DNA from 2 places in the Sinomonas terricola genome. Region 1 is predicted to be linked to the other one. Evidence: predicted binding sites of a transcription regulator. Region 1 holds the regulator's gene; the other holds the start of a gene.
The links. The regulator Rex, encoded in region 1, represses fermentation and respiration genes when NADH is low (regulators of the CRP and FNR family bind a similar motif). The targets are predictions, from matches to a motif close to CTTGTGAANNNNTTCACAAG.
Positions count from the first base shown of each region.

Region 2: the regulator Rex is predicted to act here: its motif matches at 4,251-4,270, upstream of SPF06_RS17350 (glyceraldehyde-3-phosphate dehydrogenase).

Region 1 is NZ_JAYGGQ010000001.1:665,739-674,071, reverse strand. It holds gene SPF06_RS03340 (trehalase-like domain-containing protein) at 1-200, shown strand, start outside; gene SPF06_RS03335 (3-deoxy-7-phosphoheptulonate synthase) at 456-1,595, shown strand; gene SPF06_RS03330 (helix-turn-helix domain-containing protein) at 1,736-1,948, shown strand; gene SPF06_RS03325 (30S ribosomal protein bS22) at 2,095-2,193, shown strand; gene SPF06_RS03320 (HAD family hydrolase) at 2,360-3,169, opposite strand; gene SPF06_RS03315 (glutaredoxin family protein) at 3,218-3,487, shown strand; gene SPF06_RS03310 (redox-sensing transcriptional repressor Rex) at 3,584-4,315, shown strand; gene SPF06_RS03305 (hypothetical protein) at 4,312-4,947, opposite strand; gene SPF06_RS03300 (hypothetical protein) at 4,966-5,844, opposite strand; gene SPF06_RS03295 (YceI family protein) at 6,138-6,686, opposite strand; gene SPF06_RS03290 (histidine phosphatase family protein) at 6,917-7,585, shown strand; gene SPF06_RS03285 (TlpA family protein disulfide reductase) at 7,586-8,194, shown strand; gene SPF06_RS03280 (cytochrome c biogenesis CcdA family protein) at 8,196-8,333, shown strand, end outside.
Region 2 is NZ_JAYGGQ010000015.1:4,376-12,708, reverse strand. It holds gene SPF06_RS17375 (MFS transporter) at 1-695, shown strand, start outside; gene SPF06_RS17370 (YaaA family protein) at 755-1,519, opposite strand; RNA gene rnpB (RNase P RNA component class A) at 1,580-1,964, shown strand; gene SPF06_RS17360 (TIR domain-containing protein) at 1,993-3,117, opposite strand; gene SPF06_RS17355 (DUF4231 domain-containing protein) at 3,284-4,150, opposite strand; gene SPF06_RS17350 (glyceraldehyde-3-phosphate dehydrogenase) at 4,469-5,944, shown strand; gene SPF06_RS17345 (hypothetical protein) at 5,986-6,186, shown strand; gene def (peptide deformylase) at 6,289-6,861, opposite strand; tRNA gene SPF06_RS17335 (tRNA-His) at 6,983-7,055, opposite strand; gene orn (oligoribonuclease) at 7,191-7,829, opposite strand; gene mptB (polyprenol phosphomannose-dependent alpha 1,6 mannosyltransferase MptB) at 7,922-8,333, shown strand, end outside.

The DNA.
Region 1 (8,333 bases):
GCCGCCTCGATGACGCGGAGGAGCTGTTCGCGCGGCTTGTCGCCCTCATGGGCCCGACGGGGCTCCTGCCGGAGGAATACGATCCCTCGACCGAGACGCATCTCGGGAATCACCCCCAGGCGTACTCACATCTGGGTTTCATCCGCTGCGCGCGGCTCCTGGACGAGGCGCGGCGGCAGCCCTCATCGACTGCTCCATAACTGTCGTTTTCGAGGCTCATAACGACAGTTGTGGAGCAGTCGATGCCCGTCACAATTGCGCCGTCGGCCGGCGAGCCCGTAGGGTGCATCCATGACCAAGCGTTGGTATGCGTATTTTGCGTTGGCTCTGGAGGGCCAAGCGTAGACTCGCGCGTATCAACCTTCAGAGCCAACAGGGCAGGGACATCGTCCCTGCCCTTCGCCGTTCCAGGCAGGCTCTGAACGCTCGGGGCCTGTCGGAGAGAGACAGGAACCATGAGCACCCCCACCCTCAAGCCCACATCCGAACCGGCCCTGCGCAACTCGCGCGCCGCCGAGTTCATGCCCCTCCCAACCCCGCGCGAGCTCCTCGCCGAGCTGCCGCTGACCGCCGCGGCCGGGGCGACCGTCGCGCGCGCCCGCGACGAGGTCCGCGCAGTGCTCGACGGCGTCGACGACCGCCTCCTCGTGATCGTCGGCCCCTGCTCGATCCACGACCCCGAAGCCGGCCTCGACTACGCACGCCGCCTCGCCGCCGTCGCCCGCGATCACCGCGAGGACCTGCTCGTGGTGATGCGCACGTACTTCGAGAAGCCCCGCACGACGGTCGGCTGGAAGGGCCTCATCAACGATCCCCGCCTCGACGGCTCGCACGACATCGCGGCCGGGCTGCGCGCCGCCCGGGAGGTGCTGCTCGGCGTCCTGGGCCTCGGGCTGCCGACCGCCACCGAGTTCCTCGAGCCCATCTCCCCGCAGTACACCGCGGACGCGATCGCGTGGGGCGCGATCGGTGCCCGCACGGCGGAGAGCCAGATCCACCGCCAGCTGGTCTCCGGCCTCTCGACGCCCGTCGGGTTCAAGAACGGCACCGACGGCGGGCTCCAGGTCGCGATCGACGCGTGCGGCGCGGCGTCCGCACCGCAGGCGTTCCTCGGAATCGACGACGACGGCCGCGCGGCCCTCGTTGCGACCTCCGGCAACCCGGACACCCACCTCGTGCTGCGCGGCGGCGCGACCGGGCCGAATTACGACGCCGAATCCGTCACCTCGGCGTCCGTGACGATGGCCGCGAAGGGCCTCAATCCGCGGCTCATCGTGGATGCGAGCCACGCCAACAGCGGCAAGGACCACCACCGCCAGGCGGAGGTGGCGCTCGAGCTCGGTGCGCAGATCGCGTCTCAGGGCCCGAGCTCGGCGGCGATCGCGGGCGTCATGCTCGAGAGCTTCCTCGTGGGCGGGGCGCAGAAGCTGGACACCGAGGCGAACGCCCGGGCGCGTGCCGCGGGGCGGGATCAGCTCGTGTACGGCCAATCGGTCACGGATGCGTGCATGGACTGGGACGTCACGGTCCGCGTGCTCGACGAGCTCGCGGGAGCGGCGCGCTCGAGGAGGTCTTTGCGGCCAACCGGCGAGTGACATGGGAGAATGCCACTTTCACAACCGTCCCTCCAGCATCTACAGTAGCTAGCACAAAGCACCGTGAGGGCACCCCGCAGGAGCTGGGCCGTCGGAACGACCTCCAAGGTGCGCACCGACGGCAGGCAAAGGATTCTGAAATGGCAGGTTCGGGGGAGTTCGCGAACACCCGCTTCCTCACGGTTGCAGAAGTCGCCGAGATGATGCGCGTCTCCAAGATGACCGTCTACCGTCTTGTCCACTCGGGGGAGATGCCGGCCGTGCGTTTCGGGCGCTCCTACCGCGTGCCCGAGGCCGCCGTGGACGAGTATGTGCGTCGCTCCGCCGTCGAAGGGCACACCGAGACGGCGTAGCCCGGCGCCTGCACGGGACGGCCGGTCTGTTCGGTGCTGTATCCTGTTCAGGAACGTTTCACGTCACGTCACCAGCAGTTGGTTGCAAGCGGCCCTCCGGGCGCCCCGGCCAGCAGCACCGGGGACACCAACTGTAAGGAACTTCTGTGGGTTCGGTTATCAAGAAGCGCCGCAAGCGCATGGCCAAGAAGAAGCACCGCAAGCTGCTTCGCAAGACTCGTCACCAGCGCCGCAACAAGAAGTAGCCGGCGCGCCTCGCCGAGAGGCACATGAAGGAGGCCCATCCCCATCGTGGGGGCGGGCCTCCTTCGCATTCCCGACGCGTGGCCACGTAACGCCGACGCGTGGCCACGTAACGCCGACGCGTGGCCACGTAACGCCGACGCGTGGCCGGGAAGCCGATGCTCCGCGTTACCGCCGGAAGCGCGAGTAGCTGCGCCAGAGCCCGTAGACGGCGCCGCCGACGGTCGCGAGCTTGAGGCCGAGCGTCGCCGCGCGACGTCCCGCACGGAAGTCGTAGATGGGCCAGTTGTGCGCGTTGGCGTGGCGGCGGAGCCGCGCGTCGGGGTTGATCGCGACGGGGTGCCCGACGAGGCTCAGGAGCGGGATGTCGTTGTGCGAATCCGAGTACGCCCAGCAGTGCGAGAGGTCGAGGCTTTCGCGCTCGGCAAGCTCCTCGACGGCGTGGGCCTTCGCCCTCCCGTGCAGGATCTCGCCCACGAGCCGCCCCGTGTACGCCCCGTCCTCAATCTCCCCGACAGTCCCGAGCGCTCCCGTGAGGCCGAGCCGCTCCGAGATGACCGACGCGATCTCGATGGGCGTCGCGGTCACGAGCCACACGCGGCGCCCCACGCGCAGGTGCTGCTCGGCGAGGGCCTTCGCCCCGGGCCAGATCCGCGACTCGATCATCTCGTCGTAGACCTCGTACCCGACCGTCGCGACGTCCTCGGCGCGGATCCCGGCCGCGAGCGAGAGGGCCGAGTTCTGGATCGACTGCACATCGTCGAGGCTTTCGCCGCGGAGCAGGAACGTGAACTGCTTCCACGCGAACCCGGTGGCCTCGCGCAGCGTGAACGCGCCACGCTCGTACATCTTCCGGCCCACGTGGAAGAGGCTCGCGCCGCGCATGAGCGTGTTGTCGACGTCGAAGAACGCAGCCTCGGCGGGCCGGGCCTGGGGGAGCGGGCGCACCGCTACAGGCACGTTCTTCTCGACGGGCATGCTCAGAGTCTAGCGATTGCGCGCCCGAGGACCGGTTACCGTGGATGCATGCGGACCCCCGAGATCGTCCTAGTCACCCGCCGCGAGTGCCACCTCTGCGAGGCGGCACGCGAGGTCGTGGCGCGCGTCGCCGCCGATGCGGGCCTCCCGTGGAGCGAGCGGCTCATGGACGACGACGCCGAACTCGCCGAGCGCTTCGCCGAGGAGGTCCCCGTAGTCCTGGTCGACGGCGTGCAACGCGATTTCTGGCGGATCGACGAGGCGAGGCTCCGCCGGACGATCGCGGCGGCCGTGGCCCAGTCGGCGTCCTCCGACTGACGTTTTGGCGGCACGCATCGGCAGTCCTAGAGTGATTCGGGCCGAAGGAGAACGCGCCGCGCGAAGCGGCAGCCAGACCGTGAGGAGGGACGCTCCGTGACGACTCATGCGAAATCGCCCGAAGACGTGCCCGCCGAGCCGACGGCGAAGCGGCTCCCGAGCGCCGTCGTCGCCCGTCTCACGGTGTATCTGCGTGCCCTCAACGGCTTCGTCGCGGAGGGCGTCGAGCGGGTCTCCTCGGAGGAACTCGCGGACGCTTCGGGCGTGAGTTCGGCGACCCTCCGGAAGGACCTCTCGCAGCTCGGCTCGTACGGCACGCGCGGCGTCGGGTACGAGGTCGAGAACCTCCTGCAGCACCTGTCGGCCGCGCTGGGACTCACGCGGGACTGGCGCGTGGCGATCGTCGGCGCCGGCAACCTGGGCCGGGCCCTAGCACGGTACGGCGGATTCGAGACGCGCGGCTTCGAGGTCGTCGCGCTCCTCGACACCGATCCCCAGATCATCGGGAACGAGGTCGGCTGGCTCCGCGTCGCGGATGCGGCCAATCTCGAGTCCATCTTCAAGCGGACGCGGGCCAACATGGCTGTTCTCGCGCTCCCGGGGTCCGCAGCGCAGCAGGCATGCGATCGCGTTGTCGCGGCCGGCGTGCGGAGCATCCTGAGCTTCGCGCCCGCGATCCTTCAGGTTCCGCGGGGTGTCACCCTGCGCAAGGTGGACATGGCCACCGAGCTCCAGATCCTCGCCTACCACGCCCAGCGGGGCGAGGCGGGGGGCCAGACCGGCGAGGACGAGCACGGCGAGCCCGCCGCGGGGACGGCCTCGGCCTAGCGCAGGTAGCCTGCGCGGGCGGCCTTGGACATCGCGAAGAAGTAGTTCGACGCGGGAAGCCAGATCAGAACGAGAATGGCCGCGTTGGCTGCGAGCTGGACAACTGACAGGCCGTAGCTCGCGAGCATCAGGGGACCGCTGGACAGATATTCCCTGCTGTAGATGCTCGGCGCCATGGTCGCCACCGCGAGGCTGAACATCGATCCCAGGAGGCCGACACCGATGAAGACTGTGAGCACGATCCGAACCCAGTTTCGGCCGGTCCAGATTCCGAGCGCCACGAGTACTTCAATGGCGGCAACGATGATCACGATGATCCAGATGAATGGCACCATGACCGAGAGAAGCTGCTCCGCGAAACCGGGCGGAAGGGGTTGCCGGCTCCGAGCCGACGCCTGCGCCAAGATGGCGGGGAAGCTCTCGTTGAAGTACTGGACCTCGAAAGGAACGAAGGCCAGCGGAAGGACCGCGAGCGCGATGAGGAGCCAGAACGCGACCTTGATCGTCGTCGGCTTGTGGACGGTCGGCTGCGGCTGCATGCCCGGGAAAGACCCCGTGGGGAGTTGGCTCGGCCACGGGCCAGAATACTGATTGCCGTCGTGCTGGCCGCCGGGAAACTGGCGTTCTGACATGGTCTCCTGCCTCTCCTGCTACTGCCCGTACGGGTTGCCGAAAGTCCGCGGGGGGCCGGGGGTGTAGGGGTTGTTGAAGGTGTTGTGCGCGTTGACGAACGCGGTCACGCCCGGGCGGAACAGCATGATGATCGTGATGATGGCGAGCGCGATCGTCACGAGCGCGAAGAAGCCTGCGTTGAAGAAGGAGAACACCGAGAGGGCGAGGAAGACAGTTCCGAGGATCCGGCTCCAGCGACGCCCCTTGCGCAGGAAGAACGCGCAGAGCCCGAGGATGATCGCGTTGACCACGGCTCCAGCGAACACGGTCCAGAGGACGCCCAGCACGAGGCTCTTGAACTCCTCGTACGTGAAGGGCGTCGGGCGGCCTGCCGCCTGGTCGTCGTAGATCGTGCGCAGCACGCTCGTGCTGCCGAGGTTGATGATGAGGCCGACGACGCCGAGGATCACCTCCGCGGCAGCTGTCGAGAGCATGAGCCAGAAGGCGATGGTGACTGCAGACTGCTGCTCGTTCGGGCCCGGCGCAGGTGTGAGCGACCCGTAGCCATAGGGCTGGGCTGGCGGCTGGCCATAGGGCTGCTGGCCGTACTGCGGCGGCTGCCCATACTGCGGCGGCTGCTGGCCATACTGGGGAGGCTGCTGGCCGTACTGGGGAGGCTGCCCATACTGCGGCGGCTGCTGGCCGTACTGCGGAGGCTGCGCGGGCGAGGGCGGCTGCTGGCCGTACTGCGGCGGCTGCGCTGGCCGATGCGGCGGTTCGAAGCCGGGAGCGTATTGCCCGTAGCGCGGAGTGGGGCGCGGCTCACCGGAAGCCGACGCACCGGGCGCGGCGTGCGGCGGCTCGGTCGCCGAGGCCTCCTCGCGAGGCTCGTCGGGCTGCTCTGATGAGGTGGTCATGGACTCGTCCTCCGGTCGGCTCACACGGAGCGGCACCTGTCCCGTCCCCGCACTGCCCACCATACCGGCCAGATTCGCCGTTGGCCCGGCGTTCCGGTCCACTTCTCAGACGGCTTGGTGCGCGTCGTGGCGAAACACGCCGCGTTCCTCATCGATTGGGAAAGTGCAACCGGTCGGGAACGCGGCAGCGCCGGCCCGGGCGAACCCGAACCGGCGCTGCGAAAAGCCGCGGAAAGCGCCGCAGCCGAAGGCGGTTCCGCCACGCGAGGCGGGAGCGGAACCGCCGGATGCGATCAGGCCTGCGGAGCCGTGAACGCGAGGTCGAGGGAGATGACGACCTTGTCGCTCACGAGCACCCCGCCCGTCTCGAGGACGGCGTTCCACGTGAGGCCGAACTCCTTGCGGGAGATCGTGGTTTCGCCGGAGAGGCCCGCGCGCGTCGTGCCGAACGGGTCCACGGCCACGCCGTTGAACTCGGTCTCGATCGTGATCTCCTGCGTGACGCCCTTGATCGTGAGCTGGCCCGTGACGTCGTAGGACTCGCCGTTGTGCTCGATCGCGGTCGAGGCGAACGTCATCTCGGGGAACTCCTCGACGTCGAAGAAGTCGGCGCTCTTGACGTGGCCGTCGCGGTTGGCGTCGCCCGAGTCGAACGAGGCCGTCTTGACGGTGGCCGAGACCTTGGTCTCCGCGAGGCTGTGGCCCACGTTGACGGTGCCGGCGGCGTCGGTGAAGCGGCCGCGGACCTTGCTGATGCCGGCGTGGCGCACGGTGAACGCGATGTCGCTGTGGGCGATGTCGAGGGTCCAGATGCCGGGGGTGATGCCAGTGGGAACCGTCACGGTGTTCTCCTTCGCTCGGGCAGGGACACTGCCGCAGGTAGTTGAGGTGTCAATCAACATGCTCAGCTTATCCATGCAAATGCATCTTCCGCTACCTCCTGTGTCATATTTCACAGGGAACTCTCGGGAAGGGCAGGTAGTTCTACTGTCTGTAGAATGAGGGGGCGGAGGCAGTCCGGGCCGCTCAGGCGATTTCTCCGCCGCCTCCCACATTTGAGAAACTGGATGTCATGCCTTCCTCCACCGTCCATCTCCTGCGCCACGGCGAGGTGTACAACCCTGCTGGGGTGCTCTACGGCCGACTCCCGGAGTACCACCTCTCCGAGCGCGGGCGGCGGATGGCGGAATGCGTCGCCGAGCACTTCGCCCAGCAGACGCACGACGGCGCCCGCATCGTCCTGCTCAAGGCCTCACCCTTGACGAGGGCCCAGGAGACCGCGGCCCCGACCGCAGCCGCCCTCGGCCTCGAGGTCGAGACGGAACCGCGCATCATCGAGGCCGAGAACCACTTCGAGGGCCTCAAGGTCAACCCGGCCGAGCTCGCCAGGCCACGCCACTGGCGCTACCTCGTGAACCCGCTCCGGCCCTCGTGGGGCGAGCCGTACGAGGCCCAGGCCGCCCGCGTCCTGGCCGCCGTCGTCGATGCGGCCCGCACGGCCGTCGACCGTGGAGGCGACGGCGCGCAGGCCGTCCTCGTCGCCCACCAGCTCCCCATCTGGGCCGCGCGCCTCAAGGCCGAGGGCCGCGCGCTCTGGCACGACCCGCGCAAGCGCGAATGCACCCTTGCCTCGCTCACGAGCCTCACGGTCGATACTGCGACCGGCGCCGTCGTCTCCCTCCGCTACACCGAGCCCGCCGCGGCCTTCCTCCCCGGCGCCGCGACTACTCCGGGGGCCTGAATGGCGAGCCCAGCCCATCCGTCCCGCAGAAGCGTCCTCGCGTTCGCCGTCGCCGTGCCCGCCGCGCTCGCGGGTCTCTCTGCCTGCGCCGCGAACGATCCGCTCGCGCAGCAAGCACGCGCGGGCGACAACAAGAACTACGTCGCGGGCGACGGCTCCGTCACCGAATACGCGAAGGACCAGCGCAAGCCGCCCGTCGCGTTCACCGGGACGCTCTACGACGGCACGAGCGTGGCCTCGTCGAGCTTCGCGGGCCGCGTGACGGTGCTCAACTTCTGGTTCGCGTCGTGCGCGCCGTGCCGCGTCGAGGCCCCGAGCCTCAAGGCGCTCTCCGACGAGTTCGCCCCGAAGGGCGTCGTGTTCTACGGCGTGAACCTCCGGGACGAGAAGGGCACGGCCGAGGCGTTCGAGCAGAACTTCGGCCTCACGTACCCGAGCTTCAATGACCAGGACGGCCACGTGCTGCTCGCGCTCTCCGGCATGGTCCCGCCGGGGGCCGTGCCCACGACGCTCGTCCTCGACAAGCAGGGCCGCGTCTCCGCGCGCATCCTCGGCGAGCTCGACAAGAGCACGCTCAAGGCGCTCATCGAGTCCGCGGCGGCCGAGTAGCGTGGGCGCGAACAGCTTCAGCGAGGCCGTCCTGAACGGCTCCCTTCTCCTTGCCGTACCCGTTGCACTGCTGGCAGGAATCGTCTCGTTCCTCTCGCCGTGCGTCCTTCCCCTCGTGCCCGGCTACCTCGGCTACGTC
Region 2 (8,333 bases), on a different contig from region 1:
TCTTTGCCTTCGTGGGCATCGTCGTCCTTGTGCCCAGCCGGGGCGCCCACGACGGCGGCCACGGGATCCTCGCCGAATTCAGGATCTTCGCACGCGGCCAGGTGTGGCTCTCGATGCTCGTGACGGTGCTCGGCTATGGCGGGATGTTCGGTGCCTTCACCTACATCGCCTTTACCCTCACGCGCGTGGGCGGGTTTGACGCGGCCCAGGTGCCTTGGCTGCTCGTCCTGTTCGGCGCGGGCCTCTTTGTCGGCAACCTCGTGGGCGGCCGATTCGCCGACCGCAGCCTCGCCCGCACCCTCGTGGTGCTGTTCTCGGCGCTGGCCATCGTCCTCGCCGCGTTCGCGCTCACCGCGTCATCCCAGCCTGCGACGATGGCCGCCCTCGTGCTCGTGGGCGGATTCGGCTTCGCGACCGTGCCGGGACTCCAGATGCGGATTATGAATTTCGCTGCCGCCGCCCCGGCGCTCGCCTCAGGCGCCAATATCGCGGCGTTCAATGTGGGCAATGCCTTCGGCGCCTGGGTCGGCGGCGCTGCGCTCGCGGCAGGGCTCGGCTACACCTCGCCGCTGTGGGCGGGAGCAGCCGTCACGTTCGCGGGGCTGCTCGTGTACCTCGGGGCGGCCTTCGGGCGAGGCGGCGAGTTCGCCCGAGAGTCCTCCAGGGATCCGGGCGCGGTCGGGGCACTCCGGTAGAGGAGCCGGCCGTCAGGACCGAGCCGGGTGCCCACGCCGCCGTGATCTCGGGCGCGGGCTCAGCCTTCGAGCACGAGGACGAGCGAGCTCGGCCGGCGGGCCGTCCCCTCGGCCAGCTCCGCGGTCCAGCCCTCCTGGGCGACGGCGAGGAGGGCTTCGGGCGAGGTCGGCGCCTTCCCACGGCGTGTGAGCAGATGGCGCACGAACTCGCCCCGGTGGTGCTTCGCGAAATGGCTCACGACCGTGCGCTTCCCGTTGCGCTCGGTGACGACGTCGACCGTCACAGTGCGATCCGCGGGCGGCGCATAGGCCGCGGCGTACGTGCTTGACCGGCAGTCGACGACGAGGCCGTCGGCAGCGCGCTCGGAGAGAGCCTCGCGGAGGCGCGGCTTCCAATAGGATGCGAGGCGCCCAAGGCCGGGCAGCGCCGCCGACATCGACAGCCGATAGGCCGGCACGGCATCCGCGAAGCCGACGGCGCCCCAGAGCGCGGAGACGACGACGATCCATTCGTCGGCCTTGCGGCGCTGCGCCGGGGTCAGGGACGCGTAGCCGAGCGCCTCGTAGAGGACACCCGAGTAGACCCGGTGGGCGGGGGCCGCCGGTTCGGCGTGCAGCCGCCGGTTCCGTTCGACGTCGTCCGCTAGCGACGCCCCCACGCCGAGCGCTTCGAGGGCATCGTGCCGCCCGCTCACCTCGGCAAGGGCCTCCATGACCTCCTTCCGCGCAACCTCGAGGCCCGGAAAGCTCAGGGCAGAGAGGTCGACGGCGGCGCCTCGCGAGGCTGGGGTCTTGCCCTCGGAGGGCGGAAGGAGGATGAGCACCACGGAATCCTAACCGTCCTGAGGCGGATGCGCGCAGACGCTAGAATGCTGGGGCGAGGTCAGGTTGGCTGGGCGATTGCGGGACTCCTTCCCTCGGGGGTGGAGTCGCGAGGAAAGTCCGGGCTCCGCAGGGCAGGGTGGTGGGCAATACCCACTCGGGGAAACCCGCAGGCCAGTGCCACAGAAAACAGACCGCCCGGGCAGCACGCCCGGGTAAGGGTGAAACGGCGGTGTAAGAGACCACCAGCTCCTCGGGCGACCGGGGAGGCTCGGTAAACCCCACTCGGAGCAAGGCCAGACAGGGCGCGTTCGAGGGCTGCCCGCCCGAGCGTCCGGGTAGGCCGCTTGAGGCCGCCGGCAACGGCGGTCCTAGATGGATGATCGCCTCCCGCGTCCGGGCAACCGGGCACGGAGACAGAACCCGGCTCATAGGCCGGCCTGGCCTCGCACCTCGCCCTCCAGGCCGCCTCAGGTCAGTAGCCGTAGGGGTTCTGCGCGGCATAGATCCCGACGACGAGGTAGAGGAGGAGGGCGAGCGCGCCCCATCCGATGCCGATCCATCCCCAGACGACGGCGAGGCGCGAGGCGTTCGCGGACCCTGCAGGGTCGCCGCGGTTCCACCGCGCCGCCACCTGAGCAGACATGACGACCGCCACGACGCCGAGCGGAACGAAGGAGAGGATCGAGACGAGCAGGCCCGTGATGCTGAGTCCCCAATGCTGCGAGGGAAAGCCGCCCGTGGTGGTGGCCCCGACTTCTGGGCGGGGCCGCTGCGGTCCTTGCTGCGCCGGTCGTCGCTCGGGCGTGTGCGGTGCGGGCCTCTGCGGAGCTGGTCTTGCTGGGTCCGGCCTTCGCGCCTCGGGCGGAAACGACGTCGGGCCGGGCGTCATGACCGGCTCAGGAGGCAGCGAGCCCGCGGGAATGAGGTCGCGTCGGATCCGGGTGATTTCGCGCGCCGTGCTCGCATAGAGGTCCCGCCGGTTCTCGAGCATCGCGAGCAGCTCGAGCGCCGCCTCGCGTTCCCGGGGCCGCTGGAGCGCGTCGGCGAGCTTGCCCGCGATGAGGCGCTGCTCATCGTCGGCCAGCGTCGACCGGTGGAGCATCTCGGCGATCCCGCCGAAGTAGGACGCAGGAAGGGGTGGCGCGGGCGGAAGCTCGGGGGGCAGTGCGACCGCGGGCGGCAGGCCGCTCAGGACGTTGGCGAGTTCGATTCCGGTCGTGAGCGTGGGCCGCGTGAAGTCGATGTATTGGCGCGCGGCAATGTCTGGCGGGAGGAGGTCATCCCGGATCTCCCGCACCTTGATCGGAATGATCGGCTTTCCGAGCGAGAGCGCATAGACGCGTTCCGCCCTCGCCGCCTCCGACTCCAGGAGTTCGGCGGAGACCGCCACGATCACGGCGTCGCAGCGTCGGAGCTGATCCAGGATCTCGTTCCACCATTCGTGGCCGCCCTCGAGATTGCTGTCGATCCATGCCTCGTGGTGCATTGCGACAACGGCCTGGCGGATGCGGTCGGCCGCGTCCCGGTCCGCCCGGGCGTAGGAGATGAAGACGAGCCGGCCGCTGCGCGGCCCGGTGATGTCGGCGGGGATGGCCATGGCGGATCTCCTAGGCGAGGTCCGGAGCTGCCACCCCCGCAACAGCTCCGGGGTTCCGTGTGGGGTCAATCTGGATGGGGTCGATCTTGGTTAATCCAGTGACTGTTGTAATGAGGATACGCCCGGGTTGAACGGCGCGCCAGATCTCTCCGGCGCGGATTCTGCGTCACTCGTTGTGGGACGCGAGCCACATCGTGTGCTCCCTGCTGATGGCTTCTTCGGCGTCGGACACGGCGTGGGACCAGCCGTCCTCCTCCACCTGCGAGAGAAGGTCCTCTTGCAGCGTGAGCTCGCGGCTTGCGAGGCTGTAGGCCGCCGCGAGCTGGGCATATTGCTTGAGTGCAAGCCACGCTGCGCCCGAACCGATGGCCGCGCCGAGGATTCCGGCGAGGTCGATATCGAGGGTCTTCGTAACGCGCAGGGTCGAGGCAGACACCGCCGCGATCTCAGCGGCGACCAGCGCGGATCTCCACAGGTCCGCCTTCCGCTTGCTCTGCCGGGCCTTGCCCGCATACCAGTTGCGCTGGTCCCGGGTTCGCCGCTCCAGGTAGGCGGCTCGCCGCGTCTCGAAGCTGCTGTGCCGCAAAGCCGTCATCGACTCCGTGACGAGGGGGCTCGCGGCGGACATCGAGACCTTGTCCCCTCCCTTCTGGAGAAGCAGCTCGGCTCGCTCCCGTAGGATCCGCCGTGCCTCGGCGTCGCCGAGGCTCGACGCGAACGGATCACCCCCGACGGCGTAGCACCAGGCCATAGTCTTCATGGATTCGGCAAGTGCCCGGCCCGAGTACCAGTCCCGTTCGGGCTGGAGGAAGGCCAGGACGAGTTCGGCGACAAGGGCCACGAGGAATCCGGCAAGGGCCACAAGGGCACCCGCGTCGAGGCTCGAGGCGGACCACGTGATGGCGCCGCCGAGCGCTCCGGCGACGGCGCTCCAGAGCCGCGTTCGGTTCAGGGCGAGGTAGGCGCGCTGGGTCGCCAAGGACGCGGCGTCGGCGTCCTTGAAGAATCCGGGAAGATCCAAGCCATTGTCCATGTGGCCCTCCCTCGAAAGCGGCCGAGGGGCCGGGGCCCCATACCGCGTGACCGCAGTGTAGAACCGCGTGCGGGGGCCCGCCAGCTCCCGCGAGCTCGAGCCTGTGAGTGACTTCACATGGCATGCCGGATTTGAAGCTGGCCTTGATCGGTAGAATTGATGGTGAACGTAGAAGTTCAGGAGCCGGCTCTGCGATCGCAGGACCGGCCTTTTTCGCGTCAGGCATCGGTACGCGGTGCCGCGCGCCCAGCGCACAACGGTGTGCGCGACACTGCAGAGAAAGGCACCTGTGTGAGCAAGACGGAGTCCGCCCGTGTAATGGAAACGGCCCTTGACGCGTGGATCGGCCGAGAGGCTGCAGCAGAAGAGATGATCCCTCTGATCGGGCGCCTGTACCGCGAGAACAACGTCGTGACATCGGTCCACGGCCGGAGCCTCATCAACCAGTCGGTTGTCGGCCTCCTCAAGGCGCACCGCTGGGCTCGCCAGATCGACAGCGAGGAGCTCGACCTCGAGGAGACCCTCCCGATCCTCAAGGCGCTCGACGAGCTCGAACTCGGCGCCGCGTCGATCGACATCGCGCGCCTCAACGAGAAGTTCCGCGAAGACGGCGGGGCCCGGAGCCTTGAAGACTTCCTCCGCGATGAACTGGCCGCGATCGTGGGGCAGCACGGAGCGGATCCGCGCGGCAGCACCGACGTCGTCCTCTACGGCTTCGGCCGCATCGGACGCCTCGTGGCCCGCATCCTCATCGAGCACGCGGGTGGCGGCCACGGCCTGCGCCTGCGGGCGATCGTGGTCCGCAAGGGCTCTGACAAGGATCTCGTGAAGCGCGCGAGCCTCCTGCGCCGCGACTCCGTGCATGGTCCCTTCGAAGGCACGATCACGGTCGACGAGGAGAACAACACGATTCTCGCCAACGGAACCCTCATCCAGGTCATCTACTCCGACAACCCCGCGACGGTCGACTACACCGCGTACGGGATCGAGGACGCGATCGTCGTGGACAACACGGGCAAGTGGCGCGATGAAGCGGGCCTCTCGCAGCACCTCGAGAGCAAGGGCGTGGCGCGCGTCCTCCTGACGGCCCCCGGCAAGGGAACGCTCCCGAACATCGTGCACGGCATCAACCATCGCGATCTCACGGAGCAGGACCGCATCGTCACGGCGGCCTCGTGCACGACCAACGCCATCACCCCCGTCCTCAAGGCCGTCAACGACAAGTTCGGCGTGCTCCACGGGCATGTGGAGACGGTCCACTCGTTCACGAACGACCAGAACCTCACCGACAACTTCCACAAGGGCGACCGGCGCGGCCGCTCGGCCGCGCTCAATATGGTGATCGCCGAGACCGGCGCGGCAAAGGCCGTCGCGAAGGCCCTTCCCGAACTCGCGGGGAAGCTCACGGGCAACGCGATCCGTGTTCCCACCCCGGATGTCTCGATGGCCATCCTCAACCTCAACCTCGAGCGCGAGACGACGAAGGACGAGGTCAACACGTACCTCCGCGACGTGTCCCTGCACTCGGAGCTGCGCAAGCAGATCGATTACATCGCCTCGCCCGAGGTCGTCTCGACGGACTTCGTCGGTTCGCGCCGTGCTGGCATCGTGGATGGCCTTGCGACGATCAGCAACGGGACGAACCTCGTGCTCTACGTGTGGTACGACAACGAGTTCGGGTACAGCTGCCAGGTGGTGCGCGTGCTCGAGGAGATGGCGGGCGTCAACGCGCCGTCGTTCCCCGAGAACGCAGCCGCCCGCCCGGCCCATGACCTTTTCGCGACATCTCGGTAAGGTCACTGGATTCGCCCAGCAAGCGGGGGCAAGATGCAGCTATGGAAGCGACTGAGCACGAGAGCACCCTCGAACACGCCCTCGATGTGGCCAAGGCCAACGCCAAGCAGGCACGGCTCCTCTTGGACCATGCGAAGGCCAAACTCGAGGCCGGTGAGGTCTCTCCCGGACGGGTCGCCCAGCTCGAAGAGCTGCTGCGGACGGCGGAGGAAGACCTCGTCCGGGTGACCAGGGAACAGTAGCCCGGCTGACACGTTCACGATGAAGGGCGCCGCACCATTTGGTGCGGCGCCCTTTGCCGTGTCGCCGCGCGCCTTGCGGCCGCGGGAACTCCGGGCGGGAAATCAGTGGCCGAACGGATCCGGGTCGACGCCCGGCATCCACGTGAGGCCCGGCACACCCCAGCCGTGGGTCTTCGCGGCCTTCTTGGCCTTGCGGGCGTACCGGTCCGGGAGCTTGTCGACATAGAGCTTGCCGTCGAGGTGGTCGTATTCGTGCTGCATGACGCGGGCGAACCAGCCGGTGGCCACGAAGTCGACCGGCTCTCCATCGCCGTCGAAGCCCTCGACGTGAGCCCAGTCCGCGCGCTTGAGCGGGTAGCTCTCGCCGGGGAAGGAGAGGCAGCCCTCCTCGTCTTCCTCGGGGTCGGGAGCCGTGCCTGGGACCTTGGAGAGGGTCAGCCGCGGATTGACGACGGCGCCGCGTGGCGGCACGCCGTCGTCGTTCTGGTACTTGTACACGAAGATCCGGAGGCCCACGCCGATCTGGGGCGCGGCGAGGCCGACGCCGTTGGCGGCGTCGTTCGTCTCGTGCATGTCCTCGATGAGCTCGCGGAGATTGTCGTCGAACTCGGTCACCTCGGCGGCGCGCCGGTGGAGAACGGGCTCTCCCCAGATGGTCACGGGGTGGACGGTCATGGGCATCCCTCGGTGTCGTGGACAGTGCTGGATCGCGGACCCAGGCGGATGACGAGCAGGGCCGACGCGCAAGAGGCCGCACGGTGAACCGTGCGGCCTCTTGCCGGGATGACCCTCTCGGGGTGAGTAACGGGGGTTGAACCCGCGACCTTCTGGACCACAACCAGACGCTCTGCCAACTGAGCTATACCCACCACGCAACCCGCGACGAGCGCGCAAGAATTCCTGCACCCTCTGCGCCGGCAACGAGTAACAGTCTACCTGCTGTTAACGAGTGCTTTTGCCAGTTTGAGGCGTCCGCGGAGATTTTTTCTCCGACGAGGCGCGCGTCACACTCCCGCGGCCGCTGCGCCCGAACCGCTCGCGGCCGCCGAGATGCGCGCGGAGATCTCTTGGGCCTTCGCGGAGTCCGGCCCGGGGTGCGGGACGAAGATCGCCTCACGGTAGTAGCGGAGCTCGTCGATCGAATCGCGGATGTCGCCGAGGGCCCGGTGGCCGCCGGTCTTCGCGGGCGCCTGGAAATAGGCGCGCGGAAACCACCGCCGCGCGAGCTCCTTGATCGTCGAGACGTCGATGATCCGATAGTGCAGGTGCTCGACCACCTCCGGCATGTCCCGCGCGAGGAACATGCGGTCGGTCCCCACCGAATTGCCGCCGAGCTGGGCCTTCTTCGGCTCCGGCACCCACGCCCGGATGTAGGCCATGACCTCGGCCTGCGCGGCGTCGAGGGTCAGGCCAGCTGGCAGCTCGTCGAGCAGCTTGGACGTCGTATGCATCTCGCGCACGAAGTCGTTCATGCCGGCGAGCGCCTCGTCCGTGGGGCGGATGACGACGTCGACCCCGTCGCCGAGGATGTTGAGCTCTGCATCGGTCACGAGGACGGCGACCTCGATGAGGGCGTCGCGGGCAATATCGAGGCCCGTCATCTCGCAGTCGATCCAGACGATGCGTTCAGCGTGGTTTGACACTCTGCCAATGTACCCGAGGCGCGCTCACCGGGTTGGGAGGAAGGGCCCGATGCTAGACTGAAGCCCTCCCGCCACTGATCGAAGGGTGACCCATGTCCGCAACGCGCTTTGGCTTGCTCGGGAGGGTTTTCGACTGGCTGAAGTCGCTCTGGACCGCGCTCCCCCCGGTAGGCGTCAACCAGCCCCCGCACTGGGCCCTCGGGCAGGGCTTCGTCGGCTCGCTGCTCATGGTGTATGGCTCGTTCGGCGTGGGCCGGCTCGCGGACGCGTCACCGCTCACTCGCAGCCCGTTCTTCATCGCGCTCCGCACGGAGAGCTGGGGCGTCACGTCCTGCATCCTCGCCTTGGTCGTCGGGGCCATGCTCCTGACCCGGTCGTGGCTGCGACTCGGCCAGCGCCTCCGATACTGGGGCCCGGGAACGGTGCGGCCCGTCGTCCTCGCGACGGCGCTGTGGGGCCTTCCGCTCGCGTTCACGGTGCCGATCTATTCGCGCGACGTCTACG